Regions from separate parts of the Thermoanaerobacterium aotearoense genome, predicted to be linked through region 2. Evidence: riboswitches for the same ligand, from Rfam matches in the RefSeq annotation. Region 2 holds a riboswitch; the other holds the start of a gene.
What was found. A riboswitch is a leader RNA that binds a small molecule or an ion and turns the genes downstream of it on or off. The one in region 2 is predicted to bind thiamine pyrophosphate.
Positions count from the first base shown of each region.

Region 1 (15,291 bases), 1.3 Mb from region 2:
AACAGGATGCGATATAAACGCCAGTGAAAGCGGCAATAAATCCTTGACAGTTTTTGTTGCTGCAAGCTTAAAAGATTCTATGGATACAGTTATCAAGCAGTTTGAAAAATTAAATCCAGATGTCAAAATAATCTTAAATTCTGCTGGAAGCCAAACATTGAGGGCACAAATAGAGCAAGGAGCATACGCTGACATATTTATTTCTGCTGATGAAAGAAACATGACGCCACTTTACACCGAAAAACTTGTAGAGAAACCTAAAACATTATTATATAACAAGCTTATTGTCATTGCATATAAAGATAGCAGTATAAATAGCTTTATGGATATAAAAAATTCCGGAGTGAAATTAGCTCTTGCAGATGAATCTGTCCCAGCCGGTAAATATGCGCTTGATATGCTGTCAAAAATCGATGCTGACTATAAAGGGTTCAAGGAAGCAACACTGAAAAATGTCGTTACAAAAGAAGTAACTGTCACAGATGTTGCACAAAAGGTTGCAATGGGTGAAGCAGACGCTGGCATTGTTTATATTACTGATGCAAAGCCATTTTCTGGCAAAATAAAAGTTATTAACATACCTGATAAATACAATGTCATTGCAACATATCCTGCTGCTATCGTTAAAAATACTAAATACAAGACTTTATCGTCGAAATTTCTAGATTTTTTATTAAATGGAGATGGAAAGAAAATACTAAAGGATTACGGATTTATAATGAAATGATAATCATTAAAGAGGTGTTTCAAATGACGTATATTTATTTAACCATATCAATTTTGATTTTTTTCTTATTAATACCTTTTATTTCGCTGATAATTAGAACTCCTTTAAATATAATAGTAACTGAAATCACATCTTGTCCTGCAATCAATGCACTACTCCTTAGTATCATATCATCTAGTGTGACCGTCGTCATCACATTTTTATTTGGAACACCTCTTGCATACTATATTGCATTTAAGAAAGGAAAGATATCTACATTTACCGAATACCTTGTCGACATACCTGCAATTTTACCACCTGCAGTTGCAGGAATTGCCCTTTTGATGGCATTTGGTAGAGAAGGCATCATAGGAAAATTTTTGAGTTCAATAGGCATACAAATATCATTTACAGTGATAGCCGTAATATTAGCACAGATTTTCATATCATCCACATACTACATCAAAGCAGCTTATTCTTCATTTATGGCTGTCGATAGAACAATATGGGAAGAATCACAACTAATTGGTGTCAGCGATTTTAAGCTGATGACAGCCATATACATCCCGATAACAAAGAGATTTCTCATAACTGGACTTATAAGCACATGGGCAAGAGCTATTGGCGAATTCGGAGCAACTATAATCTTTGCCGGCAATCTAGAGGGAAAGACGAGAACAATGCCGCTAGCCATATACACTGCAATGCAAAGTGACTTAAATTACGCTTTAAGCCTTTCTGTTATAATGGTCATGTGCTCTCTTATCATGATCTACCTTTGCAGGTTTATGATAAAAAAAGATGCTGGCAAAATTTAAAAAGCACATCCTATTTACAAGAATGTGCTTTTCATACCTACTTTGATATAGCATCTTTTAATCGCCTTGTGGCAAAACCTATATCATCTGATGCCATGATCTCTGATACAACTGATATTCCATCAACGCCTGTCTTCATCACATCTTGTGCATTGCTGTATTTTATACCTCCGATGGCGACAACAGGTATATTCACTGCCTTTTTAATTTTCTCTAAATTCAAAAGCCCTATTGCTTCGCCTATGTCTTTCTTTGTGCCTGTATAGAATACAGCACCTGCCCCTATATAATCAGCACCGTCTTTTTCTGCTTTTACCGCCTCATCTACGCATCCAGCAGATATGCCGATTATCTTATCATCTCCCAAGATCTTTCTTGCAATGCTGCATGGCAGATCTTCTTGACCTAGATGAACGCCGTCTGCATCAACAGACAGAGCTATATCGATTCTGTCATTAATTATAAACGGAATGCTGTATTTTGCTGCAATATCTTTTAATCTCTTAGCAATCTCATAAAATTCCTTCGATGAAACATCCTTTTCCCTAAGCTGCAGCATAGTAACGCCGTTTTTTAGTGCCTCTTCTACAGCATCGTAAAAATCTCTACCAGCCTTCAAAAGCTTTCTGTCAGTAACCAAATAAAGAGATATGTCAAAATCTTTCATGCTTACGCCTCCAATACTTCAATATCAGCGTATTTCCTTATCATGTCAGAGTCTAGAATGTATAGATAATCTATAAATTTTGTCCTAAATGATCCGGGGGCATTGCACTCTTTTTCCGCCAACTCACCAGATATATTCATAATAAGAAGTGCTGCTAATGATGATATCACTTTGTCATCGCTGCAAGCTGAAGTAGCGGCCATTATTGCACCTAAAGTACATCCTGCCCCTGTTATTTTTGTAAATAGATTTGCACCGTTATTTACTTTTACCACTCTCCTGCCGTCGCTTATATAATCTTCTTTTCCTGTCGATACAACAACCGTCTTTGTATGTTTTGCAAGTTTTACACAAGAATCAACATTTCCGCTGTCATCAAGGGAGTCTACACCTTTGACATTTGCGCTTTCACCTGATAGAGCCTTTATTTCTCCGCCGTTTCCCTTAATAATGCTTATTTCTCCTATTTTCAAAAGCATATTTACAAAGTCAACTCTGCTTTTTATGGCAGCACAGCCTACAGGATCTAGGACAACTGGTTTTTTGTGGTCTTTTGCTGATATTACAGAATTGATTATTGTCTCTTTAGTCTCATTATTTATAGTGCCTATATTTACATACAAAGCATTTGAAATTGCTGTAAAATTATACGCTTCGTCTGGTGACATCACCATTGCAGGAGATGCCCCGATACTAAGTAGCGCATTGGCATTGTCGTTTATTACGACGTAATTTGTTATTGCGTGAACAAGCGGTACTTCTCTTTTTAATTTTTCTAAAACTTTTATTGCTTCTTCAATCATAAATTTTCTCCTCTCTCTTATTTAAAGACTTAATTACTGGATATATTACAGCAGTCAAAATTATCGTTCCTATCGTTGGCGTTATAAACCACTTTGAAAGGTTTGTGCCGTAGTATGTAAGGTAATTATACGTTAAAGCTCCAACGATAAATGAAATAGTTGCAGGTACATTAAGAAGCCTATTGCTTTTACTATTCATCAAGAAGAAATCCTCAAATACCACAGTATACGCCGGGATAAACACGCTTCCTATGGCATACAAGAAGTTTTGGTAGTTGTCCATTGGAAATAGATATGCTGCAATCAAACCTACTATTGAATATATTACAAGTAAATTTTTTCTGCTTAATCTTGCTTTGACAATGGACAATGTGGAAACAGCAGCAGAATAAACATCCATAAAAGTCGTAGTAACCGTCGACAAAAGTATTATAAGCAGCGGTACAACACCTGTTTTTATTGATGCAAAGTATGAAATTATATCTTTGCCGCCTGTTTTTAGCGCAACATATAAACCTATAAAATACATGAAACAGCTTGCTATGAAGTAACCTGCAAATGTATATATAAAGCTTGACTTTCCATCTTTACTGTTCATAGTGTAATCCCCTACCAGTGGAAGCCATGATACAGGCATAGCAACAGCAAGCTCCACTGCACCGCTGAAGCTCATGTCTCCCGTTACTTCCGCTATTTTCCCGCCTTTTAAAAATACAACTACGAAAATAGTCAAGATAAACAGAAGTACAACAGCAATATTGTTTATCCAGTAAGCTTCGCTGTCAAAGAATAAAGTCCATATCAAAACAGATACACCTACAATAAAAATCCCTAAAGAAGTAGACATGCCAATAGCACCATTGAAAGCCTTTGCAGATTGTAATATCATAACAGCCGTCCAACCAATCAACTGAAGCACGTTTAAAAATCCTATAAAGATCATGCCTCTGTCTCCTAGAACGACCTTAGTTGATTCTATTGCAGGCTCTTTAACCTTATAGGACATAAGTCCTCCCAGCGCAAAAAACAACGTACCGATTATGTGACCTAGAAAGATAGTTAAAAGCCCTTTTGTAAAGCCTAATGGTGCAAACAATGAACCTGTATAAACCTCAGCAATGGATATTGCCGCACCTGCCCATATCAAAAATAACGTCGAGTTTTTAATCTTCATAGTCTATGCCTGCTTTCCTGTAAAGATCTACTAAATGTCCAACAGGTCCTACACCTTTCCCTACCTCAAGAGAATTTTTAATAGCTTCTGTTATGTAGCTTTTTGCACTCTTAACTGCATCTTTTAAATTTAATCCTTTGCCTAGGTATGCAGCAATAGCAGAAGAGTACGTGCATCCTGTCCCATGTATGTTTTTAGTATCGATCCTCTCCTGTGGCAGGATTAAAAATTCATTTCCATCGTAAAATACATCAGTAGCATTTTCTACAGAATGACCGCCTTTTACAACGACAGCTTTTACACCCATGTCGATGATTTTCTTTGCAGCCTCCTTCATGTCTTCAATTCCCTCAATATTCATTCCGGTGAGTTCACATGCTTCTGGTATATTTGGCGTTATTATATCTGCCATAGGCAAAAGTTTTGTCTTTAAAGCGTCTATGGCATCCTTCTTAAGAAGGTAATACCCACTTTTCGATATCATTACAGGGTCTAATACGACATTCTTCGGATTCCATCTTTTAAGAGATGATGCAATGGCGTCAATGATCTCTTGGCTTGATACCATGCCGATCTTTACGGCATCCACCTCTGTATCATCAAATACGCAATCAATCTGCTTCTTTATGATATCTGCATCCATCTCCCTCACATCAAAAACACCTACAGTATTCTGTGCCGTCACTGCCGTAATGACGCACATGCCGTATACTCCAAGGGCACAAAACGTCTTTAAATCTGCCTCTATGCCAGCACCGCCAATGCTGTCTGAGCCTGCAATTGTAAGTAACTTCTTCACATCAATTCCTCCTTTTTGTCTGCCTTAAGGAAATAAAAATGAAAAAAGTGTGCTGGATAAGCACACTTAAAGTCCAATGTACTCCCTACACCGGCATTATCCAGATCAGGTTTATGGGTCATAGCAGAAATAGCTGCTAACTCTCAGCCGGGCTATCACCCCAGCTCCCCAGACAAAAATATTTACTTTTACTTTATTTTAACACAAATTATCTGACTTGTACAGGATATTTCACTCTATCACCAAATTTTCCTGCTGGTAATTGTACAATAACTTTGTTCTATTGACATTATATATAATGTCATATATAATATCGTAGAAGTTTGGAGATGATAGCTTATGTCCAAAAAAGAAAAGTTAATCGAGAAAATTAAAAACAATCCTAAAACAGTGCGTTTTGAAGAAATTGATAAAATTTTATTAGATGTTGGCTTTGTTCGAACCCAACCTTCAAAAGGCTCTAGCCATTATACATATCATTTTGAAAACTTGACTATAACTATACCATATAAAAGACCTTATATTAGTGAAAGCTGCAGACGAAGAGGGCACCAGCTTAAATCAATATATAATTTATTTATTAAGCAAGGGACTTAAAGAAAATCGAAAATATATATAGATATGCGTTATTAAGCGCATACCTATATATGACAAAATGAAATCATATAATGATGATTTGACAACCTCCTTAAACTATTGTCAAATTTTCCTGCTGGTAGTTGTACAGATTATAATATACACCTTTTCGATTCATAAGCTCTTCATGCGTGCCCTCTTCTTCTATTCCATTTTCAGTAAGTACGATTATCCGTTTAGCATTTCTTATAGTTCCTAACCTGTGAGCGATTATGAGGGTAGTCCTGTTTTTCGATAGATTATCAATAGACTGCTGGATAATCGATTCACTTTTGTTATCAAGTGACGATGTTGCTTCATCAAGTATAAGTATCGGAGGATTTTTTAAAAACATCCTTGCAATAGATATTCTCTGCTTTTGCCCACCAGATAATTTAACGCCTCTTTCTCCAATATACGTATCATAGCCATCTTTTAGCTCCATTATGAAGTCGTGAGCATTTGCAGCTTTGGCCGCATTTATTATTTCTTCGTCACTAGCATCTAATTTACCGTATGAGATGTTTTCTTTTATTGTGCCCGAAAACAAAAATACATCCTGCTGGACAATGCCTATATTTTCTCTCAATGATGAAAGCTTCACATCCCTTATATCTATACCGTCAATTTTTATGGAGCCAGCATCTATCTCATAAAACCTCGGTATAAGGCTTAGAAGTGTGGTCTTACCTGCACCTGACGGCCCTACTATCGCAACCGTCTCCCCGTGTTTTATCTTAAGGTTTATTCCAGATAAAACTTCTTTTTTGTTGTCGTAGCTAAATGTGACATTGTCAAACTCAATATTGCCTTTCACATCTTTTAACTCTATCGCACCTTTTTTGTCAGCTATCTCTGGCTCTGTATCCATAAGCTCCACAAACCGCCTAAATCCAGCCATTCCCTGTTGATATTGCTCTACGAATCTTAAAAGCACAGTCAAAGGCTGCAAAAACTGGCTTATGTATATGATATATGCCACCAAATCACCTGTATTTATAAGTCCTTTTGATATGAAATAACCACCTGCTGCAAGAGTAATCACAACTGATATATTAGAAAGAAAATTTACACTGGAATCAAATATGCCAATATGCTTAACTGCTTTTGACCTGGCGCTTTTGTACATAGAGCTTTTATTGTCAAATTTAAGCTTTTCAAATTTTTCCCTTACAAATGATTTGACGACCCTTATTCCTGTAATGCTTTCTTCCAATGTAGCATTCATCTGTGCCTGCGTCTCACGGACATTCTTCCATATAACTTCAAACTTATTGTTGTAAATATACATGTATATAAACATAAAAGGTATTATGGTGAATACAACCAATGTCAGTCTCACATCAATTGTAAGCAAAAGTATGAATGTACCTATTATCCTTATGATAGACAAAAAAAGATCCTCTGGACCATGATGTGCTACTTCTGCTATCTCATTTAAGTCATTGACAACCCTTGACATTATATAGCCTGTCTTTGTATTGTCATAGTAATTCATAGACAGTTTCTGAAGATGTGCAAAAGCATCCTTTCTCATATCGTACTCTATGTTTACACCTAAAACATGTCCGTAGTATCCAACTATGTATTCAAGTATCATCCTTCCAAAGTACATAATTGCTAATAGTATTGCAAATCTGTATATAAGGTTAAATTCTTTATTTGGTATAACATTGTTTATTACATTTCTCGTCACCATTGGAAAGACGAGATCCGACGCTGATATGAAAAATGCACAGGTCATGTCAAGTATAAATAGCCATATATGCGGCTTGTAATACGACGCAAACCTTTTTATAAGCCTCAAAAAAATCCCCCCGTCTATTAAGTCCGATTATTACTCTCTCACACACCCTCAGGAATCCATTTTTCCATCATACTTCTGTAATTTAGCACCTTATCACTATCTACTGTAAAAGTACCATCGCCATTGGCATGAAATGTATATTTCCCTTTTTTGTCTTGATCTACCCACAGGCAAATCCCTTCCAGTACAACAATCCCATGTTTTTCAATATAATCCTCGACTTTACACTCTATACATGCAATACATTCTTCTATAAGAGGTGCCTTTACACTTTTTGCAGGCAATGGTGTCAGTCCAAATTCCTTAAACTTATCAACTTCCGTACCTGATACCGTACCAATTCTTACGACTTTCTCAATCATATCATCACCAGGAATTGCTATCACACATTCCTTCGTCTTCATCATCGTTGTAAATGAATGATTCCACGCTCCTGTTGATATTGCAATGTGCGGGATAAAATCCGTAACCATGTGCCATGATATAGTCATTATATTATTTTTGTCACCTTCCCTTGTCGTAACAAGTATAACAGGTCCCGGCTCAAGAAATGTAAATGCTTTTCTGATTGATATTTCTGTAAATGCCAATTTTATCATCTCCTAATAACAAGAGTATTGTAAATAATTCTTATATTACTATATTATAGCATAATAAATATACTAACTATAGATGAGAAAAATCACTAACATAAATTACCATAATAAACTTACATGAAAAAATTTAATAAAAAATAGAGACAAATGCTCGTTTCTATGGTATTAATATATTGCTGTACCAAAACAATATTAATCATAGGAGTGGAGCAAATGTCTCATAATAAAAGAATAACAGAAATTTCATCAATAATCTAGTACTTAATGAAAATAAATTTTGCATTATATTTCTCTAAGCCTGTTATTCGCCATATTTTAGAATTTATAATTGCTGCCACTCAAAAGGGTTATAGTGATACTGTTACTGATGTAGTTAATTTAAGCTTTGCTAATTGCCATAGAACTACCTTTGGCAAATTTTTAAGCCAAGGTGTTTGGAATATAGAATATGCATGGAAAGCTATAAGGCGAGAAGTTATTCGTATTATATTTGAATTATCCCAAATTAGCAACAAGCCGATATTTGTGATTTTTGATGATACTATTGCTGAAAAGACGAAGCCTTCGTCACAGGCTAAGCATTCTATCCAGGCAACAGGATTCCATCAATCACATCTAAAAGGGAAACAAGTTTGGGGACATCAACTTCTTACCATGATGCTATCCTGCGGCAAAGTAGTATTGCCTTACTACATTGAACGCTATGAAAAAGGTGGCAAAAGCAAAATCGAAAGAATATGTGAAATGGTATCTATGCTTCCAATACCTAAAGGGCTAGCATATGGACTATGTGATTCATGGTACATAAACAAAAAAGTAATAGAAGCACATTTTGAAAGAGGATACCATCTCATAGGAGCACTAAAAACTAACAGAATTATCTATCCACAAGGCATCAGAATTCAGATAAAAGATTTTGCCCAATATATCGAAAAGGACGAAGTTCACCTTGTTACAGTGAACACTTCTAGGTACTGGGTATATCGTTATGAAGGAGCCTTAAATGGCATAGATAATGCTGTAGTAGTATTGTGCTGGCCTGAGAAAGCTTTTAAAAATGAGAATGCTCTACATTGCATTTATTTGTACTGATACTGAATTAGGTACCGAGACAATTCTAATTTTCTCATCTATAGTTTCTTTATATTTTTATCCAAATATGCATTTACTAAAATCAGAAATATTTGCTTTATCTATTTTCCTTGGCAAAAAAAAGATGCTATTATGCATCTACATATAACATATAACTCACAATTAATATAAATTTATTAAATATTAGCATACTTATATATTACCTACTTTATCCAAAACACTATATATAACCGCTGCTGCTTCCGCTCTTGTAGCTTCATTTTTAGGTTTAAATTTGTTGCCCGGCTCTCCTTCGATAATTTGAAGCTTCATGGCTTTTAAAACTGCATTTTTTGCCCAAATACTTATCTCATTATCATCAGTGAAAGAAGTATTTCCATTTATGTCACTATACTGAGTTAATTTCTCATATATTCTCATTGCAATAGCAGCCATTTCCTCTCTTGTCAATGGGTCATCAGGTCTTATTTGTTTACCATCACCACTTATAATGCCTGCACCATATGCAGCTTGTATAGCACCCGCATACCATGAGTCACCTTTTACATCGTTAAATTCTCCTTTATACGATGTTTCAGAAATTCCTAATGCTCTTACAGCCATTGATGCAAATTCAGCTCTTGTAATCTTGTCATTAGGTGCAAAATTATTGCTGTTTTCTCCACTTACAATGTGCTTTGCTGCAAGTACGCTTATTACATCTTCAGCCCAAAAATCACTATTAACATCTTTAAAGTTCTTTTCTAATTCAAATACTGCATAAACCGACGATGATATCGCATCATATGTTATTGTCTTCGTACTTTTATCTACACTTCCACCTAAATATTTCCACTGACCATTCGATTCATCATAGCTGTAAATTCCTATTTTTCTTATATCTTTTGCTCTATTTACATTTAATGACAAAATAATTGGTAACGTCATCTCTACATCTTTGTCACCTGAAGTTATTTTTATGATGTATGAATTTGTAATAGGCATAAGTTCACCATTATTACTATTTTCATTATTAGTTATATGAAATTTTACAGAATCGCTTAACCCATCTAATTTTATAGATTGTCTTGCTAATTCAAATTTCATTTCACCAGAGTTTACTACTATGTTCTTATTGTTTTCATATGCTAAAACCAAAATACTTACTGGCACTTCAAGAACTTTTTGATTACTATCTCCAACTTTTGTAAGATCAAAAACTATTTCATTTGTGCTCGTATCTTTTATATCATTCATTATACTATCTTCATCAATTTTTGATACACTGTTACCAGATATTATTATTACATCTTGTTGCTTTTCATTGACTGAATTTGATGTATACGATGAAGATGCAGATACATTTGAACTACTATTACCATTTTGTGATTGGTTATCTACCTCAAATTTTACATTGTCTAAATACATTCTACCAATAAAGTCACTGTTCTCATCAGCAACGACTATGATTATATCGCGTAAAACAGTATCTGGTGCAATTGCTTTATTATCCGCAATTTTATCAAGGTCAAAGCTAACTTTAAAGTGATACAATCCATCATTCGTTTTCGAAAGCTGAGATAGCGATTCTAACGGTATATTATATGTGTCAGATTCTTGAGCCCAATAACCTAAACTTGGAGGTGCAAAAGCCAAATTAATCGCCAGCGAACCTTTATTTGCACGGCTTGGATTAAGGTAAAAATCAAATGCCAAATACTTATTATCACCTCTGGTAGCATTAATGTTTCGAAGAATTAGACGAGGCGCAGAAGCCCAATTATCAATAGGTTTTACATCAGGGTATTGAACTTCCCATGATAAGGCATGGGAACCATTTGATTCTTGTATAGTAAGTGCACTTTTTACTCCTGATGATTGATCCCAATCCCAGCCTTGACGAGTCATATCCTCAAAATCTGATGGTAACATCGCAGTCCCCAATGGATCATTTTTAACCGGCTGCTCAACAACTGTACGATTTCCTGACACTGTAATATTATCTATATAAACAGTATCTTCATTTTCTACACCAACAAAAAGAATAATATTAGTCAAAGTATTGTCACTCGTATCTGTTGCAATAGCTTCAAGATTTGGAGCATCGTCTTTAGTTATAATCAAAGTAGCTTCATATGTGCCATCCAACTGTAACGCAAAATCATCCGGAGTAGCTATGACAGCACGATTAGGGTTAGCCCATCCATGATTGGTACTCTGCGGAACAGCAGCAATTGACACAGTAGTAGGCTCTAAAACAACTACATCTATCATCAACTCACCTGCTCCAAATATATCTGGCTTTATAGTTGCCTCATCAGCCGAAATACGTACATTCGCCCAAAAATTTCCTTCAGAAACATCTTTACTATCCTTCATACCATCAATTTTTAACATGTTATTTTCATTTGACAATTTGATGCTTTGTATAGGACTATCTTTATTTACAACAAACCCTTGAGTCGTTCCATCGTTAAAATCCCATACTACTGTTTTATATGGTTTTTTTGAACGATCAATTGGTTGATACGGAATTCCTTTTATGCGTGCACGAACATATTCTCCAGAAACACTAAGCTCTGGGATGCTCCATACTTGATCAGGTCCTGGGTCTAAATTAGTTGCTTCAGTTTCTCCTGCCACATAAGGTGTAAAAGCTGCAGAACTCTCATTTTTGTTAGAAAGTGACCAATTGACCCAGCTGATATTGTTTTCATTTAAGTAATTAAGCCACTTATCAGCCTCATCTAAATAAGGTCCACCATTTCCGCTTGCATCACTTGTACCCCACTCCGTTACAAAAACAGGAAGGCCATGTTCAATTGCATATACCATGTTACCAAAAACATATCCTGGTTTGCCATCCTCTTCCGTAAGATGAGTACCTGTATAAAAATGCACTGAATACATAGTATTTTTATCATTAATAGGATCTTCCACTGCCAAATCTGGACGCTGACTCCAATTTGGACTGCCGACAATTACAATATTTTGATTTCCCGTATCTCTTAGCATTTTGATGATAGGTTCTGCGTAAGATTTTACTTTTTCCCAGCCATCCAGATCATTTGTAACACCTGGAGCATTTGAATTAGGCTCATTTGCCAATTCGTAAATAATATGCTTATCGTTTGGATATTTTTGCGCTATCTCTTTGAAAAAATCCAAAGCTCCGCTATATATATCTGCATTTGGATCGCCAGGATTAAGTACATGCCAGTCAACAATAACATACATGTCATTCTTAATAGCCAAATCGATACCTTGTATTACCTTATCTTTAACACTTGAATCTGTAGCATATCCTCCTTCGCCAACATACATTGCAAGTCGTATTACATTTGCCTCCCAATCTTTAGAAAGTGCTGCGAAGGCATTATCATTAATAATTTGCGGAAACCACTGCAATCCATGAGAGCTCATGCCACGAAGTTGTATTGGATCTCCATTCTCATCTGCAAGTATTTTCCGTCCATTCTTTTCGACAACTTGTAAAGCTCCTGCTACAGATGGTTTTTTTACATTATCATTTCCAAGTAAGTATGGATACTTTTCAGTCTCATAACTTTGCTTACTGGTTGCCCCAATAATAGGGATAGAATATACTGCCAGTACAAGGGTCACGAAAACAGTTATTATCTGTCTCGCTATCTTGCTCATTTTATATGACCTCCTTTAATTTATTTTATTTTTTTAAAACCCAAAATCTTAAGGATATTGAGTTTTAATGTCTTGATTTTGCATATATACTATTATCACTTCATCTGTTACATTGCCACTACTTGCTACAAAGTATCCTCATGCCCACGTATGTTGTCCCCAAAATTGTTTGTTAAGCTCCTTATTTTCCATCAGAAGCTTTATTGAACTGTATCCTTTTATATATTGTACTACCTTACTTACTGACAAATGTGGTGGTGCTGACACTAGTATGTGTATATGATCTTTTGACACATGCCCTGATAATATTTCTACTTCGTTATTTTTGCATACCATTCTTATTAGTTCTCTTGTCCTTTCTGCTATTTTTCCGGCCAATACAGGTTTTCTGTATTTTATTATCCATATTACATGATATTTTAGATCATACGTAGCATGCGACGACTTTCTATAATTTTGCATATTTATCACCTCTAGTTTATTTTTCACTTAGACTTGTGCATATCTCAAAAGCCTTGATTTTAGCCATTTTTAAGATATGCTTTTTTCTTATCACCCTGAAAATTTTTTATCTGATATGTAGGATTTCCTGCCTTTTATGTCGAATTATTGTATTATTAGCATCATTAAACATTAAAGGAGGAAACCCTACATGTACCAGCTTCAACAAGTTTTAAACATTATTGACCTTTTTACTTCTCAACCTAAAATTGATTTTTATACTTCTTTATTTAGCAATCTTGATTTGTCTTCCATTCCTGAATTCCCGCCTTCTAAATTTGGCCCTAGAGGTTATTCTCGTCATGCCCTCTTTAGAGCCATCATTGTTATGAAAGCTGAGAAATTCGGTGAGATTTCTGATCTCATTGATTATCTTAATAATAATCTTATTATTGCTCACCTCTGCGGTTTTGATATTACTAAAAAGTTGCCCTCTTATTGGACTTTTGATCGTTTCCTTAAAAATTTTGATCATAAATATTTGTCTTATGTTATGCAGAATCAAGTTAATATTCTTAAGGATTTCGGCCTTATTTCTGGTGAATCTATTTCTTTGGATTCTACTCCTATTAAGGCTAATACTAAGTTCAATAATCCTAAGTGTTTTTCTAAAAATAAATTCTCTAAAGATAATCAGCCTAAGTCTGACAAGGATTGTAGACTTGGTGTTCATACTGCTTCTAATGATTCTTCTAATAAAAATTTTGAATTTTATTGGGGATATAAAAACCATATTATTATTGATTCTTTGTCTGGTCTTCCTATTGCTGAAGTAACCACTCCTGCTAATATCCCCGATTTTGATGCTGCAATCCCTCTTTTATCTGAAACCAACAATTGGTTTAATCTTGAAGGTGTCAATTTTATTGCTGACAAAGGCTATGATGTTAAGAAAGTCTATAGTTTTGTGAGAGACACCCTCCATGGTCATTGTTTTATTCCTCTTAATAAGAGAGGCTCTAAAACGCATAAATTAACTGATGATGGTCATGTTGTCTGTGATGCAGGTATTCCAATGATTAAAGATGGTAAAGAGTATTTCGATGGTTTTATTAAGCAAAAACATCGTTGTAAATACTATAAGTCTAAAAATGATTCTCTTTGCCCATGCCATCATCCCAAATACTTTAATGGCAAAAAGTACAGGGGTTGCATTAAATATACTTCTATATCTACTGATTACAGGTCTTCAATTGATAGAAATTCTATATATTTCAAATCCAAATATAAATTAAGGACAGAATCAGAAAGATATAATTCCCGCTTTAAAGCTTTAGATTTTGAAAGGGCATACGTTAGAAACATTGATTCTGTAAGTAATTTAAATACTTTTGGCCATATTACTTTATTGACACTTGCTATTGTTGCATATAAATCAGGTAATATCGATAAAATTAAATCTCTTGATGGTTTAAAGCGTTTAGCTTAATTTTTATATGTTTTAGTTCTCAATTTTTGCCATCAATTATCTACAGGATTTTTATGCCCTTTTTCAGCTCTTTTTTTTCTTTTATTTAGTTTTAAATGTTCAAGTATATTTTTTAGCCTTTATCATTTACATTACCTACCTATTCTGGTTTTTATTTTTGATCGATTTTTTAATTATGCTCATATCTATTTTTCACTAGAAGTGAATATTTATTTTGTTGACCTACAGGTTTCAACTTAAGCTGAGGTATTTAACCCCATTATACAGACATTAAAAACTTTTATACTCATCGTACTATTCATGTGTATTTTCCATTATTACTTTTTAATACCACTTTCCATTTTCCATTTTATGGTCCAGCGCATGCCCACCTAATGCATAACTTAAAATAGAGGTACCATGGTCATTATGTGTTATCCACTGTAATATTGAATCGCAAAACTCATCAAATAATTTTATATCATATCTTAAATACCAATTTACTGCCTATATTTGGTCATCCTCCCGTGCCATACTCATTATGTCATACACCAATTATAAATTGTTAAATAGGTAAAATATCATTTTTTAAGTTCTCAATAATCTTTTCATGGAAATTCATACCATTTGGATCAAATATCAATCTCCATGAAAATCCTCGGTCAT
Region 1 covers NZ_CP047602.1:1,011,700-1,026,990, reverse strand. Annotated here, with positions in the region: gene modA (molybdate ABC transporter substrate-binding protein) at 1-727, shown strand, start outside; gene GSH73_RS05050 (ABC transporter permease) at 751-1,524, shown strand; gene thiE (thiamine phosphate synthase) at 1,562-2,191, opposite strand; gene thiM (hydroxyethylthiazole kinase) at 2,194-2,994, opposite strand; gene cytX (putative hydroxymethylpyrimidine transporter CytX) at 2,987-4,168, opposite strand; gene thiD (bifunctional hydroxymethylpyrimidine kinase/phosphomethylpyrimidine kinase) at 4,158-4,967, opposite strand; TPP riboswitch at 5,032-5,148, opposite strand; gene GSH73_RS05025 (hypothetical protein) at 5,307-5,564, shown strand; gene GSH73_RS05020 (ABC transporter ATP-binding protein) at 5,656-7,389, opposite strand; gene GSH73_RS05015 (flavin reductase family protein) at 7,428-7,979, opposite strand; partial or broken gene GSH73_RS05010 (transposase family protein) at 8,250-9,117, shown strand; gene GSH73_RS13575 (carbohydrate-binding domain-containing protein) at 9,270-12,716, opposite strand; partial or broken gene tnpA (IS200/IS605 family transposase) at 12,765-13,178, opposite strand; gene GSH73_RS04995 (transposase) at 13,369-14,646, shown strand.
Region 1: it holds a riboswitch for thiamine pyrophosphate, as region 2 does, so the genes downstream of both, thiD (bifunctional hydroxymethylpyrimidine kinase/phosphomethylpyrimidine kinase) here and thiT (energy-coupled thiamine transporter ThiT) in region 2, are expected to answer to the same signal.

Region 2 (15,291 bases):
GTCGTCGTCAATGCACCTACCGCAAATGATATAATCAAAAAAATAAGAGCTACGATCGATATACCGATAATAGTCACCATCGTCTCAGAAAATGAAGACATAAAAGGCCGCGTAGATGCAGGGGCAACGATTTTAAATATTTCAGGCGCAAAAAAAACGCCGCAGATTGTGAAAAGAGTGAGAGACATTTGCCCCAATATACCGATAATTGCCACAGGAGGGCCTACAGATGAGACAATAATGGAGACGATAGAAGCTGGTGCAAATGCTATTTCGTACACACCTCCAACAAATGCGGAGATATTTTCTCACGTAATGGATAAATACAGAGAGGAAAGGCAGTAAAAATAGTAAAATATATAGATAAATCCATATTGATAAATAATTAATAATGATATATAATCAATTATTATTAATAAGCGGAGGCGTTATAATGTTTAATAGACTTAAGAGGGCTTTAATAGGTAGACCACTGACAAATAAGGCTATTAAAAATGAGAAATACGGCGTAATATGGGGACTTCCTATACTGTCCAGCGATGCGATTTCTTCTGTGGCTTATGCCGGCGAGGAAATCTTATTAGTTTTGCTGCCTGCAATAGGCTTTATGGCGTATAAAAACCTACTTTATATTTCTGCTGCCATTATCAGTCTATTATTGATATTAACTTTTTCTTATATACAGACGATAGAAAATTATCCAAATGGAGGAGGCGCCTACATAGTCGCATCTGACAACTTAGGGAAAATAGCAGGAGTAGTAGCTGGTGCTGCACTGTCTGTCGACTATATTTTAACAGTGGCAGTTAGTGTGTCATCAGGTGTTGATCAGATAACATCTGCATTTTTATTTTTGAGGCCTTACTCAATACTTATATGTATCGCGATTGTCTTGATTTTAATGATAGGTAATTTGAGAGGTATACGTGAATCATCCAGAATTTTTGGTGTTCCTACGTATGCTTTTGTTTTTGGCATAGTTGCGATGCTTATTGCGGGTATTGTAAAGATAAAAGGAGGATATGTGCCTCCTACCACACCTTTAAAAGCTGTTGAACCAGTTACACTGTTCTTGCTTTTAAGAGCTTTTTCAAATGGATGTTCTGCTTTGACAGGTGTTGAAGCTGTAAGCAATGCGGTGCCGAATTTTAAAGAACCATCAGTGAAAAAAGCCATAACCGTCTTGATTTTGCTATCTTCTATTGTCTTAATTTCATTTGGCGGCATATCTGTCCTTATAAGCATGTATCACATTACTGCAGGTGACAAAGCCGTAATCATACAATTAGCAAACGAAATATTTGGCAGAGGCTTCATGTTCTACTACATTACAGCAACAACATTTATAATATTGGTAATGGCATCTAATACTGCTTATTCAGGATTTCCTCTTTTACTTGCAATAATGGCAAAAGAAGGACACATGCCGAGGCAGCTTAACAAAAGAGGTGACAGGTTAAGCTATTCAAACGGCATAATATTGCTTTCAGTTTTGGCTACTGTTCTTATTGTGGCATTCAGAGCCAATGTCACTTCCTTAATAGGACTTTATGCAATTGGCGTATTCATATCATTTACTTTATCGCAGACAGGCATGGCAAAGAGATGGATAACGACGAGAAGCAAAAATTGGGTTATAAAGGCAATTATAAATGGTACAGGTGCTATTGTTACGGCATTAGTTGTCGTAATTGTCGGGATAACTAAGTTTAGAGAAGGCGCTTGGATTGTGATAATAGTTATACCCGTTTTGGTATTTATGATGCTTAAAATAAATAAGCATTACAGAGCTGTGGCTGTACAGCTTAGAGTAAGCCCTGAAGACCTTCAGTGCATAAAGATCTCAGAAAATCATTATCGCAATAGGGTAATAGTGCCAATAGAGAGCATCAATAAGGCCAGTATCAGAGCATTAAGATATGCCAGGACGATCTCAGAGCATGTCATTGCCTTTAACGTGTCAATAGATGAAGAAAGCGGTGAAAAGATAAAAAAGAGGTATGCCATGCTAAATACAGACATACCGCTCATTGTCAAATATTCGCCATTTAGGAGAATTGTTGAACCGCTTCTTAAATTTATAGAGTCTGAGGAGTACAATTACAAAAAAGGAGACATGATAACAGTAATATTGCCGCAGTTTGTAGTCAGGAAAAGGTGGCACAACATTCTTCACAATAAGACGAGGGTTTATATAGAAAAGGAACTTTTAAAGCATAAGCACATTGTGGTTGCGACCATGCCACTGCAACTTCACGATGACGATGATATTGAAGATAAATGCAAAAAAGAGCAATAAGATTATTGCTCTTTTAATATTGCACTTATGGCGTGAAGGACTTTGTCAATATGGTCTTTTTTGATGTAATAATGTGTTACAAATCTTACAGTGTAGTCGTTGCCGCCGTTTACCTTAATCCCATAATCTAAAAGTTTTGAGGATAATTGTGCTCCTGTAAGACCTGTTGCAGATATGTCAGACATGACGATATTTGTCTGCACTGTTGACATGTCTACGTTTATGCCTTTTATGTTGTTTAAGCCTTCTGCTAAAAGCCTTGCATTTTCGTGGTCTTCAGCTAATCTTTTCGTCATTTTTTCAAGTGCAACAATTCCTGCTGCAGCTAAAATTCCTGCTTGCCTTAAACCGCCTCCTAACATTTTGCGGTACTTTCTGGCCTTTTTGATGAACTCTTTGCTGCCTGCCACAATAGATCCTACAGGTGCGCAAAGTCCTTTTGACAAACAAAACATTACGCTGTCAGCGTATCTTGATATTTCTTTTACGTCAACATTTAGGTATGTGGCTGCATTAAAAATCCTTGCCCCGTCTAAATGAACAGGTATATTGTGTGCTTTTGCGATTTCATAGATCTCTTTCATATTGCTTAAAGGTATTACTGTACCACCTGCCCTATTGTGAGTATTTTCCAGGCATATAAGACTTGTCTTTGGAAAATGGATATCATCTGTTCTAATGGAGCTCAAAACATCTTTAGGATCCATGATGCCGTTTATTCCACGTATAGTTTTAGCTTGAACTCCTGATAAGTACCCTATACCGCCTACTTCGTACGTAATTATATGGCATTTTTCTTCCAGTATTATTTCATCTCCATGATGGGTATGTGTCATGACAGATACCTGGTTACCTTGTGTTCCGCTTGTCACAAACATTGCATCTTCTTTTCCCATAATATCTGCAGCCATTTCTTCAAGTTCTTTGACTGTAGGGTCTTCGCCATAAACGTCATCGCCTACTAAAGCTTTATACATTGCATCTCTCATTTCTTGAGTTGGCAGCGTGACTGTGTCGCTTCTTAAATCTATGTATTCCATGAAATATTACCTCCAAATCTATTAGACTAATTTAAGATTAACATTGTTGAAAAACTAAAGCAATAGGCGGAGTTTTGCGGATTTTGTTATTTAAAGCAATGGTGCTATAATCAAATAAGAAATTTAAAATTTGAGATACGGAGGGGTTGTATGCAGTACAGAAAGTTTGGCAATACAGGTGTTAAAGTTTCAGCACTTGGATTTGGCGCAATGAGATTGCCTACAATAGGCGGAGACAACAGCAAGATTGATGAAGAAGAAGCCATAAAAATGATAAGATATGCCATTGATAATGGCGTTAACTATGTTGACACTGCATATCCATATCACAGTGGGCAAAGCGAAATCGTGGTAGGCAAAGCTTTGAAAGACGGATACAGGGAAAAGACGTATTTAGCCACGAAACTTCCGTCATGGCTCATTAATGAAAAGGAAGACATGGATAAATATTTAAATGAACAACTGAAAAAGCTGGATGTTGACTACATAGATTTCTACCTTCTCCATGCATTGGATAAAGACAGGTGGGAAAAGTACAAAAGACTTGATGTGTTCAACTGGATGGAAAAAGTTAAAAGAGAAGGCAAAGTCAAATTCATAGGTTTTTCTTTCCATGATGAGTACGATGTATTTAAAAACATAATCGATGATTATGATAAATGGGATTTTTGCCAGATACAGTACAACTACATGGATATAGAAAACCAAGCAGGCTTAAAAGGGCTTAAATATGCAGCATCAAAAGGTTTAGCTGTAATTGTCATGGAGCCTATAAGAGGAGGAAAGTTGGCTGGCGATCCGCCACAAGCTATAAAAGAGCTTTGGAACAGTGCAAGTGTAAAAAAGGACACCTGCAGAATGGGCTTTGCAATGGGTTTGGAACCATCCAGAGGTATCGCTTGTATTAAGTGGAATGAGCACGATGGAGCAAGTGAAACAAAATATAGAAAGTGCTTCAAGATCAAAAGCGAATGGCTTAACTGATGATGAGGTAAAACTTGTGGATAAGGTAAGAGAAACTTATAATAAGCTTTCGCCTGTAGGATGCACTGCCTGCAATTATTGTATGCCGTGTCCAAACGGTGTGAATATACCGAAGAATTTTGCCATATACAATGAAGCCCACATGTACAATAACTACAATGAAGCACTTAGAAATTATAATAGCTTAAATGAAGGAAAAGCAAGTTCTTGCATAGAGTGCGGAGAGTGCGAGACTAAGTGCCCTCAGCACTTGACGATAATTGAATATTTAAAGGATGTAAGAAGATATTTTAAAGAAGCAGTTTAAAAATAAGCCATATTGATGAAACCTAAGTTTCACCAATATGGCTTTACTTTTAGTAGTCAACGTATCCCTTTTTCTTGGCTTCTAAAAATAGCAAAAAGTTTATGAAGTAGAATATCACACCTGACGCCACGATAAATATGCTATTTAAATTAAATACTATTATGAGTATTCCAAAGATCACAAGATATATGGAATTAATTATGGAAAACTTAAGCTGCAACTTCAAGAATTCATCTGATTTTAAAAGCCTTATTTTTGCTTTTCTCGTATAGTAAGTAACTTTATCTTTATTTAATATGGAATACATCAAATAAATGACACCGGCAATTACTAATACAATACCTAGCCAATTCATCTTATTACACCCTTTCTTGATTTTATTTTAAAATTTGTTGAATAAAAAAGCAACTTATAATATTTTTTATAATACTTGCTTTGACGGTTTACTTGTGAAATAATAAATAGTGAATATCTTATTTAGAAGGGAGTGTCAAGGATGGTTCAAAGCGGATTTATGCTATTTCTGCAGTACTTTGTAGCATTAGCAACACCGATTGTTTCAGTTATCTTTTTGGTATTTTACATAGTTTATACAATGAAAAAGATGAAAAAGATTGATTCAATAGAAAAAAGCTTAGCAAAAATAGCAGCTTCAGGCAAGTCAGGATCAAGTGAGTCTTCTTACGAATCTAATGAAGATTTTGAAGTTGAAGATGAAGTCGAAGAAGAAGTTATCGTTAAATAGCAAAATGTATCAGGATGTGGTAATGTGCTGCGGGATGACTTAGATACACCCATTGGAACGCTAAGAATATATTCAAGCGAAGATGGCATAACGAGGATAGATTTTCCCAATGAAGAACATTTACAATGTTTAATGGGTACAAATTCGCTTATTGCAGATTGCAAAGAACAGCTTAGATTGTACTTTGAAGGTCGCTTGAAAGAATTTAATGTAAAGTTAGACTTACAAGGGACAGACTTTCAAAAATCTGTTTGGCGAGAGCTTATGAAGATACCGTATGGTTTTTACGCTACATACGGTGAGATTGCAAGGAGAATAGGAAAGCCAAATGCATCAAGGGCTGTAGGAAATGCCCTTAATAAAAATCCGATCCCGATTATCATACCGTGTCATAGGGTCATCGGCTCGGATATGACGCTAAAGGGCTTTGCAGGAGGACTTAATGTAAAATCATTGTTGCTTCAACATGAAGGTATTGCATTTAAAAAGTAATTTCATTATAATATAGTATAAATTAATCAAAAGACTATGTCCGCTGGGGGTGCTTTTAGCTGAGATGGCAGATGCCAAACCCCTAGAACCTGATTAGGTTAATGCCTACGAAGGGAATGCGGCAAAAGACCGCATCAGTGTGCGGTTTTTTTGTTTTAAGCGGTACATAGCCTCAAAAGGAGGTTATTTTCATGTCCTACATTGTAAGCATTTTTTCAGATTTCACAAAGATAAAGCCTGCCACACTTTCCATCATCATCGCGATTTTATTTGCTGTGTTTTTGTTTTACATCCTGAGAAATAGCGTGAAATTTAACGCAAAGATGCTTGTGTATGGAGGATTAGCAATAGCTATATCATTTGTCTTGTCGTATATAAGGTTTTACCATTGGCCTCAAGGTGGCTCTATAACGCCAGCCAGCATGCTTCCGCTGTTTGTCTTTGCATATTATTATGGAGCAGGTCCAGGCATAGCGGTGGGAATGGCTTATGGAATGCTTCAGCTAATACAAGATCCTTATGTTGTGCATTGGATACAGCTTCTCTTGGATTATCCATTAGCATTTGGAGCCTTAGGGCTTGCGGGGTTTTTCAAGAAAAACTTAAGCATTGGCGTTTTGGTTGGCGGGTTTGGCAGGTTTTTTTCACATTTTCTATCAGGTGTCTTCTTCTTTGCCAGCTATGCACCAAAAGGGATGAATCCTGTCGTCTACTCGCTTCTTGTAAATGGAATATTGGTGGGTGTGGAGGTTTTGATCTGCTTTGTGGTTTCTATTATTCCACAAGTTAGAAATGCAATTGAGATGATAAAGAAAAAAGCTTTAGCGTAAAATTTATTAAAGCCCTCTTTTTGACTAAGAGGGTTTTTATAAATTTTATACAATAAATTGATTTTGATGGTATAATATTAGATAGCAAATAAAAATAAACTATATTGGTGGATAGATTTTAACGCATTTTTAATACAAATTTAATTTAAATTTAATGTTTAAATGCGATAATCAATATAGTGATTGTGAGGGTCTTTCTGATGGATAAAATAAAGATTTTAATACTTTATGAAGATATAGGAACTGGACACAAAAGGACAGCGACGGCTTTAAAAAAAGCCTTTGAAAAAATGGATGGAGTTGAAGCTTTTGTTGAAAATCCACTTGGAGAGAAGTTTCCAAGCTTGTCTTATCTGACGACGAGGATTTACCTAAAGACGCTGAAATTGACGCCTGAACTGTGGGGTTATCTCTATGAGATGGAAAGGGACAAGATAGAAAGGCGCATAAATAAGCTGGTAGGCATATCCGTTTATACATTTATAAAAGATTACGTATTAAACTTAAAGCCTAATGCTGTAATATGCACCCATCCGTTTTCTTGCTCTATTCTGTCTCATATAAAGAGAGATCTAAATATTCCAATATTCGCTATATTGACTGATTATGATGTCCATGCGTATTGGATACATCACCAGATAGACGGGTATTTTGTCGGTTCTCAAGAGATGAAAAGTCAGATGAATTTGATGGGTGTTTCTGATGACAAGATAAATGTGACTGGCATACCTATTGATGAAGAATTTTACGTCAAAAAAGATAAAAATGAGATAAGACGAAAATTGGGTTTTGAGGTAGATAGGCCATTGGTGATGGTGATGGGCGGTGGGCTTGGACTCGGAAACATAAAAAAAGCCGTCAATGTTATACAGAGGCATAAAGATTTGCAGATTGCTGTAATATGTGGCTTAAATAAGAATTTAAAGGCTAAAATAGAGGAGATATCAGACGATAATGTATTTGTGTATGGTCATGTAGACAACGTGCATGAATTTATGGAGGCTGCTGACGTCTTAGTGACTAAAAGCGGCGGCCTTACTGTCACTGAAGCCATAATCAAGAGATTGCCTATGATAATTTTTGATCCTATACCGGGACAAGAAGAGAGAAATCTCGAATTTTTGCTTAAAAAGAGGATTGCCTTGAGAATTAAAGACATAGAGAAATTAGATAAAAAGATATTAGATCTCTTGTCTGACAAGAAAAAGATAGATGAGATGAAAGAGCGCATGGAGGAAATCGGCATATACAATTCAGCAGACAAGGTGTGCAACGTAGTTATAAATCATATAAAAAATGATGCTTTAAAGGTGTAAGGAGGTTTCATTTGTGTCGGGAGTGAAGAGATTGATCATTGCGGAGGACAGAAATGTATTTTTTCTTTTGAATGAAAGGATAAAATGCAAAACTCTTGATAAGATCATGCCTAAAATAACCCATATAGGAGGACCGTATTTTACGATTTTGTCTTGCTTGCTATTAATTTTGTTTGGGAAAAATAGCGTTAAGATTTCGGCTATTCAAGCTCTTACTACTTTGACAAGTAGTCATTTGGTTGTGCAAGTTTTAAAGAGAATATGCACGAGGCCAAGGCCATACATGGTATTGCCTGAAGCCAATACATTCAAGTACTTGTTGAGGGATTATTCCTTCCCATCAGGTCATGCTACGGCTATATTTTCGTTGGCTGTTTCTTTTTCATTTTTCTTTCCTGATTTGACTATTGTCTTAGTAAGTTTGGCTATTTTAGTAAGCCTTTCGAGAATCTACATGGGACTGCATTATCCTTCAGATGTCATAATAGGCTCTACCGTTGGTATCCTATTTTCATATATAACGCACATGTATGGCTTGATGCTGCCTATTCTTTAAAAAGATACTTGTATTGAAGAGTTATAGCTAACAATGTGAAGATGTACGTTATGACTGAGAAAAAGTAATTCCATCTGTTGTAAATGAGAAGCCTGTTTATGTGAAATACTGCTTCAATGGCAGTCAGAAATAGTATCCATGCAGCCATATATATGGTGTAGCGCAATTTCCCTTTTGGCAAGTATTGTATAAAAATCATGCCATAAGGTGGGCCTATAAATGTCTCCATCAGAAATGACAGAATGCCATTTGGAATAGGTGCATCAATGTAATAATAGTATTTCAAAGTAAAGTCAAATATCACATCCAAAGAGAAGCCTATCACAGATGAAAGCAGATAAGCAGGTATCAGCACTTTTAACTTTTTTCTATCTATCAAAAAAAGCGATATACTCACTGTAAAAATTGAAAAAATTATGTACCACATAGCATCACCTTAAGTTATTTTGTCCTCTATGGGAAAAATTATTTTGGCTTTTAAAGATGATTGACTAGAAAATTTTGTAATGATAAAATGGTTAGTAGAGGATAATAATTTTCGGGAGGTGTTGTTATGTTAAATGATATTGAGAAAAAATATTTGACTGACTTAGAAGTGGTGAAACTTGCTATAGATATAGAAGAAAGAGGATACGAATTTTATACAAAGGCTTCGGAGAAATTCTCCGGCGATGAGAAATTGAGAAAGTTTTTTGATGACATGGCACAAGAAGAAATTATACATAAGTCCAGATTTGAAGAACTTTATAATAAGCTTTTAAACGAGAAAAAAGGCGATGATAGCCTGTACTTTGATATGGAGGCATCTATTTATTTAACGTTGCTTTACAATACATCTGTATTTCCATCGAAAGATGCTGTTGACGAAGTTTTGCAAGGGATAAATAAATTTGAAGAAGCTGTAGAATTGGCAATAAGAGCGGAAAAAGATTCTATAATATTTTACGATGAAATAGTCAAAGATGCTAAATTTGACTCTACGAAAAAAGTTGCAATCACATTATTAAATGAAGAGATAAAGCACTTCATAGATCTAAGCAATATGATAAAAACGATATAGAGACTTAAAAAATTTGATGTAAATAAAAGTATATGAGGTGTTGTTATGCTAACTGCAATTGTAGGATGTATTTTGATTTTAAGTTTTATAATAATCTTTGTAAAATTGACACATGTTGTGGGTTCGGGGATATTTAACTATATACGCAAAATATTCAGGTGATATTTCTTATTCAATTCTATCAATAAAAAATGCACCCTTGATATTAGACCTTTTGTCTAAATCGTGGGTGTATTTTTTATTGTTAAGTTTTATTTTTGTTAAGTTTTATTTAATCCATGGTCTGATCAGAGTTTTTTATACACAAAAAATGTTTAAACCATTCAATTACCACTTGTTTGGCTAAGTAATAGTTAAGTTTAGCAATGCGTAAATTATCTCTTTTACATATAGTTAGATGCTTATAATTCTATTTTTCATAAAAATTTTAACCATAATAATTACTTACTTGGCATAAAAGATTGTTGGAACCATTCTTTCACCAAGTGGATTTATTGGATTATTTATTACTTTTCCTTTATAATAGAGTGTTGTTGAAGAACCACCATCAAGGTTTGCGGCATTAACCGCTCCATAATCTAGCATTATATTCTGAACATCTTTTAAAGTTGCACCAGTTAAACCCCTAATAAACGTTCCATCAATTACTAAGAATATTACTGTACCATCTTTTCTTTGCCCTATAGCTGTTCTTGATGTTGAACCCCATCCACCATCGCCTTTTTTAATCATAGGTTCTCCATTAATAATAAGTGCAGGTCTAAAACTAACTCCTTCTTTTATTCCAGCATTTTTTATTTCATCTAAGGTGTATTTACCAACAAGTAATTTACCATCATCGGTAAATCCTATAAGATCTATTTTGCCATCTGTACTATATGCATTATCATATAAAATTTTCCCATTATGAATAATAATGCCGCCTGGTATTCCACCACTGCCTGTCCATGCTCCATTTACATATCCGATAAAACCACCTGCATTAATTGCAACTACAGCATTGTTTTCTTTAGCGATCGTACTTACTGTTTCCCCTTCTTTAGGCAATTTGCTTGATACACCAACTTGTATTCTTGTTGGATCATGTATTAATATTACTTTGCCTTTAAATCTATTACTTGATATGTCGTATACTTCAATTGTGTTATCATGAGAATTTGTAAAATTTAATATATTTTTATTGCTACTGCCTGTAGCGATATTATTAGAATTTTTCATGATTTCATCTATTTTACTCTGAGGCAAGAATAATGTAACTATATATTTATGACTAAAAGTTGTCATTGCAGATGTAACTAATGTATTTCTTATATTTGCGAATGGCCCATAAAATATCAATACAGGAATTACAATAATTGATAATATGAATTCAAAAACTAAATATACAATAATTCTTTTCGTCAAAATCATATTTCTCATAGATAACTTTCATTCCTTTCATTTATAAACGGCATTTATTTTTAGTTTAAGTTTTTTGGGTGTCCCATGTTGTACATGGTAGTTATTCATAGTATCCTCTGTAATATATTAGCATAAAAAATATTCAGGTATCAACAGGAATTTAAAAAATTTTCAAAAAATATATTGACTTTATAGGTAAACCGCATTATATTAAATAACATAGTGTTGCCTATTATTTGCTAAAAGTATTGTCATGTATTGTAAAAAATCTCATTTTAGCTTAATATATATTTGTAATTATATAGTGTCGGCTTAAACATTTGTTTGATATAATTATTAATAACAAAAGTTATATTGATTGGGATGGTAGTTATGATTCAGTTAACTGATACGGAAATTAAAAAAAGGTGTGAAAATGATAGTGTCTATAAAAGAGGCATTGAATATTATTTGGCAGGTAGGATACACAATTTTACATACAACAAAGCTGGCACTGTATTTCAAGCTTTTGTGATGGGCACATCTTTGTACAGGGTGATGATACAAAAGTATCACGGTGAGTTGTACACAAGCTGTACATGTCCAGCAAAATCTAGATACGACGGTGATTGCAAACACATTGCAGCAGTTTTAATGTATATAAAAAATAATCAAGCTGAGATAGAGGACAATCTAAAAAACAAAGTTGCTTATGATTTATTTGAAGAATTTGAAAAAAGGGAATACATACCTGACGAATTAAAGCAGCCTGTTAATATAGAGGTTACATTAGAATCTTATCAATTTAATCAATTTAATACATCTTTAAGCCTTAAAATGGGCATTGACAAATTGTACGTAGTTAAAAGCATAAAGAAGTTTTTTGACGATATTGATGAAGGAATGGTTGTAGAATTTGGCAAAGGTTTTTCGTTTGATCCAAGCGTAAATACATTTAAAGAAGAAGATATGAAGCTTATAAAGTTCTTGAGAGAGATATATGAGATTGACAAAATCAATACCGAAAATTCATATTACAGAGTTGATTCAGTTGTTTCCGGAAAGTATGTAAGGCTTACGCCATCAAATTTGGAGAAATTTATTGAAGTGATGAAGGGAAGTCACTTTAATTTAGTTTTGGATGGGAAAACCTATTACGATGTGGATGTAGTTTTTGATGATCTTCCTATTAATTTCAAACTTGAGAAAGGAAATAACGAGAAAAACCTTAGGCTTACCATTGAGGGAATTGAAAAAGTAAAGGCGTTAGACAGCAGAGGTAATTTTTTTGTGTATGATGGAAAAATATACAAGGTTTCTGATAAGCAGCGTTTTGCTTTAGCGCCATTTTACAATGTATACATTACTAATAACACCAATAGCGTTGTATTTACTGAGAAGGATAAGCAGAGGTTTGCAGAAGTAATACTTCCAAATATAGATAAAGCAGGAAGCATCGCGATTGATGATGATGTGAAATCGGAATTTTATAGTGAGCCACTTGTTACGAAGATTTACCTTGATAAAGAAGGAGAAAGAATAACCGCTGATATAAATTTTACTTACGGTGAGTACAACATAAATCTGTACGATGATGGAAAGACGAAAATAAAGCGTGACTGCATTTTAATTAGGGATGAAGCTGCAGAAAAACGTATATTGGATATCTTTGAAAAGTGTGAATTTAAGGTAAAAGATAAATCGGTTTACTTAGATGATGAAGATTCTATATTTAACTTTGTGTCAAATTATTTGCCTGTGCTTCAAAAATATGCTGATGTGTACTATTCTGAATCATTTAAAAGGATGAAATTCTACAAAAGATCGTATAGCAGCAGCATTAGGATTCAAGACGACGATTTGTTGGAATTTAGCTTTTCTATTGACGATATAGATAGAGATCTCATTCCAAAGATATTTGATTCGATAAAAATGAAGAAGAAATTTTTCAAGTTGCCTGATGGATCTTTTTTGCCTATTGATGATGAATTGGTAAAAATAGCAAATTTCATTAATTCATTGGACTTAAGCAGCAAGGATTTAAAGAAAGAAATTGTAAAGATTCCAAAATATAAAGCGCTTTATATTGATGAAAAACTTGAAAGTGACAGATTAAAGATTGATAAGGATGAAAAATTAGATAGCTTAGTTAAAGCCATAAAAAATCCAATGGATGCTGAATTTGAAGTGCCTGAGAAGTTAAATGGTGTCCTGCGAAAATATCAGGAAGTCGGGTTTAAATGGCTTAAAACATTGTCATCATATGGATTCGGTGGAATACTGGCAGATGACATGGGATTAGGAAAGACGATACAGACTATAGCATTTTTGTTGGATGAAAAAGAAAAGCATAAGGAACCGGCAATAGTCATCTGTCCTACGACTCTTATCTACAATTGGGAAAGTGAAATACAAAAGTTTGCACCGAGTCTTAAGACTTTAGTGGTATCTGGCAACAAAAGCGAAAGGGGAAGCCTTATTAAAAGCATAGAGGAGTCTGACGTAGTCATAACTTCATATCCATTGATTAGAAGGGATATAGAAAGCTATGAAGATATTGAATTTAGCTATTGCATTTTGGATGAAGCACAGCATATAAAAAATCCAAAGTCTCAGAATGCAGAATCTGTTAAAAGGATAAAAGCCAAAGGGTATTTTGTGCTTACTGGTACGCCTATAGAAAATTCTCTGACTGAATTGTGGTCTATATTTGACTTCTTAATGCCTGGATACCTTCTGTCTCACAGAAAATTTGTGGAGAAGTATGAGAAGCCAATAGTGAAATACAAAAATGAAGAGGCGCTTAATGACTTAAGCAAACATATAAGGCCATTTATATTGCGAAGGCTAAAAAAAGATGTTTTAAAAGAACTGCCACAGAAGATAGAAACTACGTCATTTGCTGAACTTACGAAAGAACAAAAGGAGCTTTACATGGCGTACCTGGAGAATGCAAAGACTGAAATAGAGGAAGAGATACGAAATAAAGGCTTTGAAAGAAGCCAGATAAAGATAATAACTGCTTTAACGAGGTTAAGGCAGATATGCTGCCATCCATCAATGTTTGTAGAAAATTACAAAGGTACCAGCGGCAAGATGGAGCTTCTGATGGAACTGATTCAGGAATTAAAAGAAAGTGGACACAGGGCCCTGATTTTTTCTCAATTTACGACAGCGCTTAAGCTTATAGAAGACAATTTAAAGAGGGAAAAAATTTCATACTTGTATTTAGACGGTGATACAAAAACGAAAGAGAGAGGAGAATTAGTCAAAGCCTTCAACAAAGGCGACTCGGATGTGTTTTTGATTTCATTGAAAGCAGGTGGAACAGGGCTAAACTTAGTAGGCGCAGATACTGTCATACACTTTGACCCCTGGTGGAATCCGGCGATAGAAGATCAAGCGACAGATAGAGCCCACAGGATTGGGCAGGTTAATACAGTACAAGTCATAAAGCTTATAACGCAAGGTACAATTGAAGAAAAAATTGTAAAGCTGCAAGAGAAGAAAAAAGAGATGATAAATTCTGTCATAAATCCAGGTGAAACGTTTATAACTAAGTTGAGTGAAGAAGAAGTAAAAGAGCTTTTTGCAATGTGATTTAATGATTTGCAATTGCCGATTAAGGCAGTTGCTTTTTTTATGTTACAAGATTGTAATAGAAAATTAAGGAATAATTAATAAAATTTATAATTTTAAATTTTATAATAGAGATGAGGCATGGGAGGTTAAGAGTATAATCTATATTGATAAAAGTCACTTTGTCTGGGAGGCTATTATGAATAAAGTGAAACTATGTTTATTAATTATCGTAATCTTAATACTTGGTGGCTGTAGTATTAAAAGTACAAATACAGACTTAAGCAATGATAATATAATTATTGATAAAACAAATGGTAATATACTTGATGAGTTAGAGGATAAAAAGACCTCATCGATTGAAAATGCACATCCAATAGCTGTGCTTGATGATGGCAGAAAAGTGTTTTTGCAGGTCAATCCTGAAGTTGACAACAGCATTTTTGTTACCTCAAGTGACAGCTCAATAATTTTTAAAATTAATGCTGGAATTTCTAAAAATATTTATGATGCAAAAGTCATGGGGAATTGGATCGTGTATGTTGAATCCAGCAACGATATGACAAAAAGCGATTGGGCTTTGTATGCTAAAAATATAGATGACAATCGTCGCATAGAAATTGATAAAGGAAATGTTGTAAATGCAAAAGTAAAAACGCCTACTTTGTTAGGAGCGTTGATAGCTGCATCTAACGACAAAATT
Region 2 covers NZ_CP047602.1:2,407,341-2,422,631, reverse strand. Annotated here, with positions in the region: gene GSH73_RS12130 (beta/alpha barrel domain-containing protein) at 1-345, shown strand, start outside; gene GSH73_RS12125 (APC family permease) at 434-2,299, shown strand; gene ltaE (low-specificity L-threonine aldolase) at 2,302-3,339, opposite strand; gene GSH73_RS12115 (aldo/keto reductase) at 3,490-4,323, shown strand; gene GSH73_RS13905 (4Fe-4S dicluster domain-containing protein) at 4,205-4,630, shown strand; gene GSH73_RS12110 (hypothetical protein) at 4,680-4,985, opposite strand; gene GSH73_RS12105 (hypothetical protein) at 5,127-5,375, shown strand; gene GSH73_RS12100 (methylated-DNA--[protein]-cysteine S-methyltransferase) at 5,400-5,867, shown strand; TPP riboswitch at 5,903-6,001, shown strand; gene thiT (energy-coupled thiamine transporter ThiT) at 6,059-6,697, shown strand; gene GSH73_RS12090 (MGDG synthase family glycosyltransferase) at 6,898-8,013, shown strand; gene GSH73_RS12085 (phosphatase PAP2 family protein) at 8,027-8,569, shown strand; gene GSH73_RS12080 (CBO0543 family protein) at 8,559-8,996, opposite strand; gene GSH73_RS12075 (ferritin-like domain-containing protein) at 9,123-9,629, shown strand; gene GSH73_RS12070 (phosphodiester glycosidase family protein) at 10,074-11,039, opposite strand; gene GSH73_RS12065 (DEAD/DEAH box helicase) at 11,403-14,609, shown strand; gene GSH73_RS12060 (hypothetical protein) at 14,788-15,291, shown strand, end outside.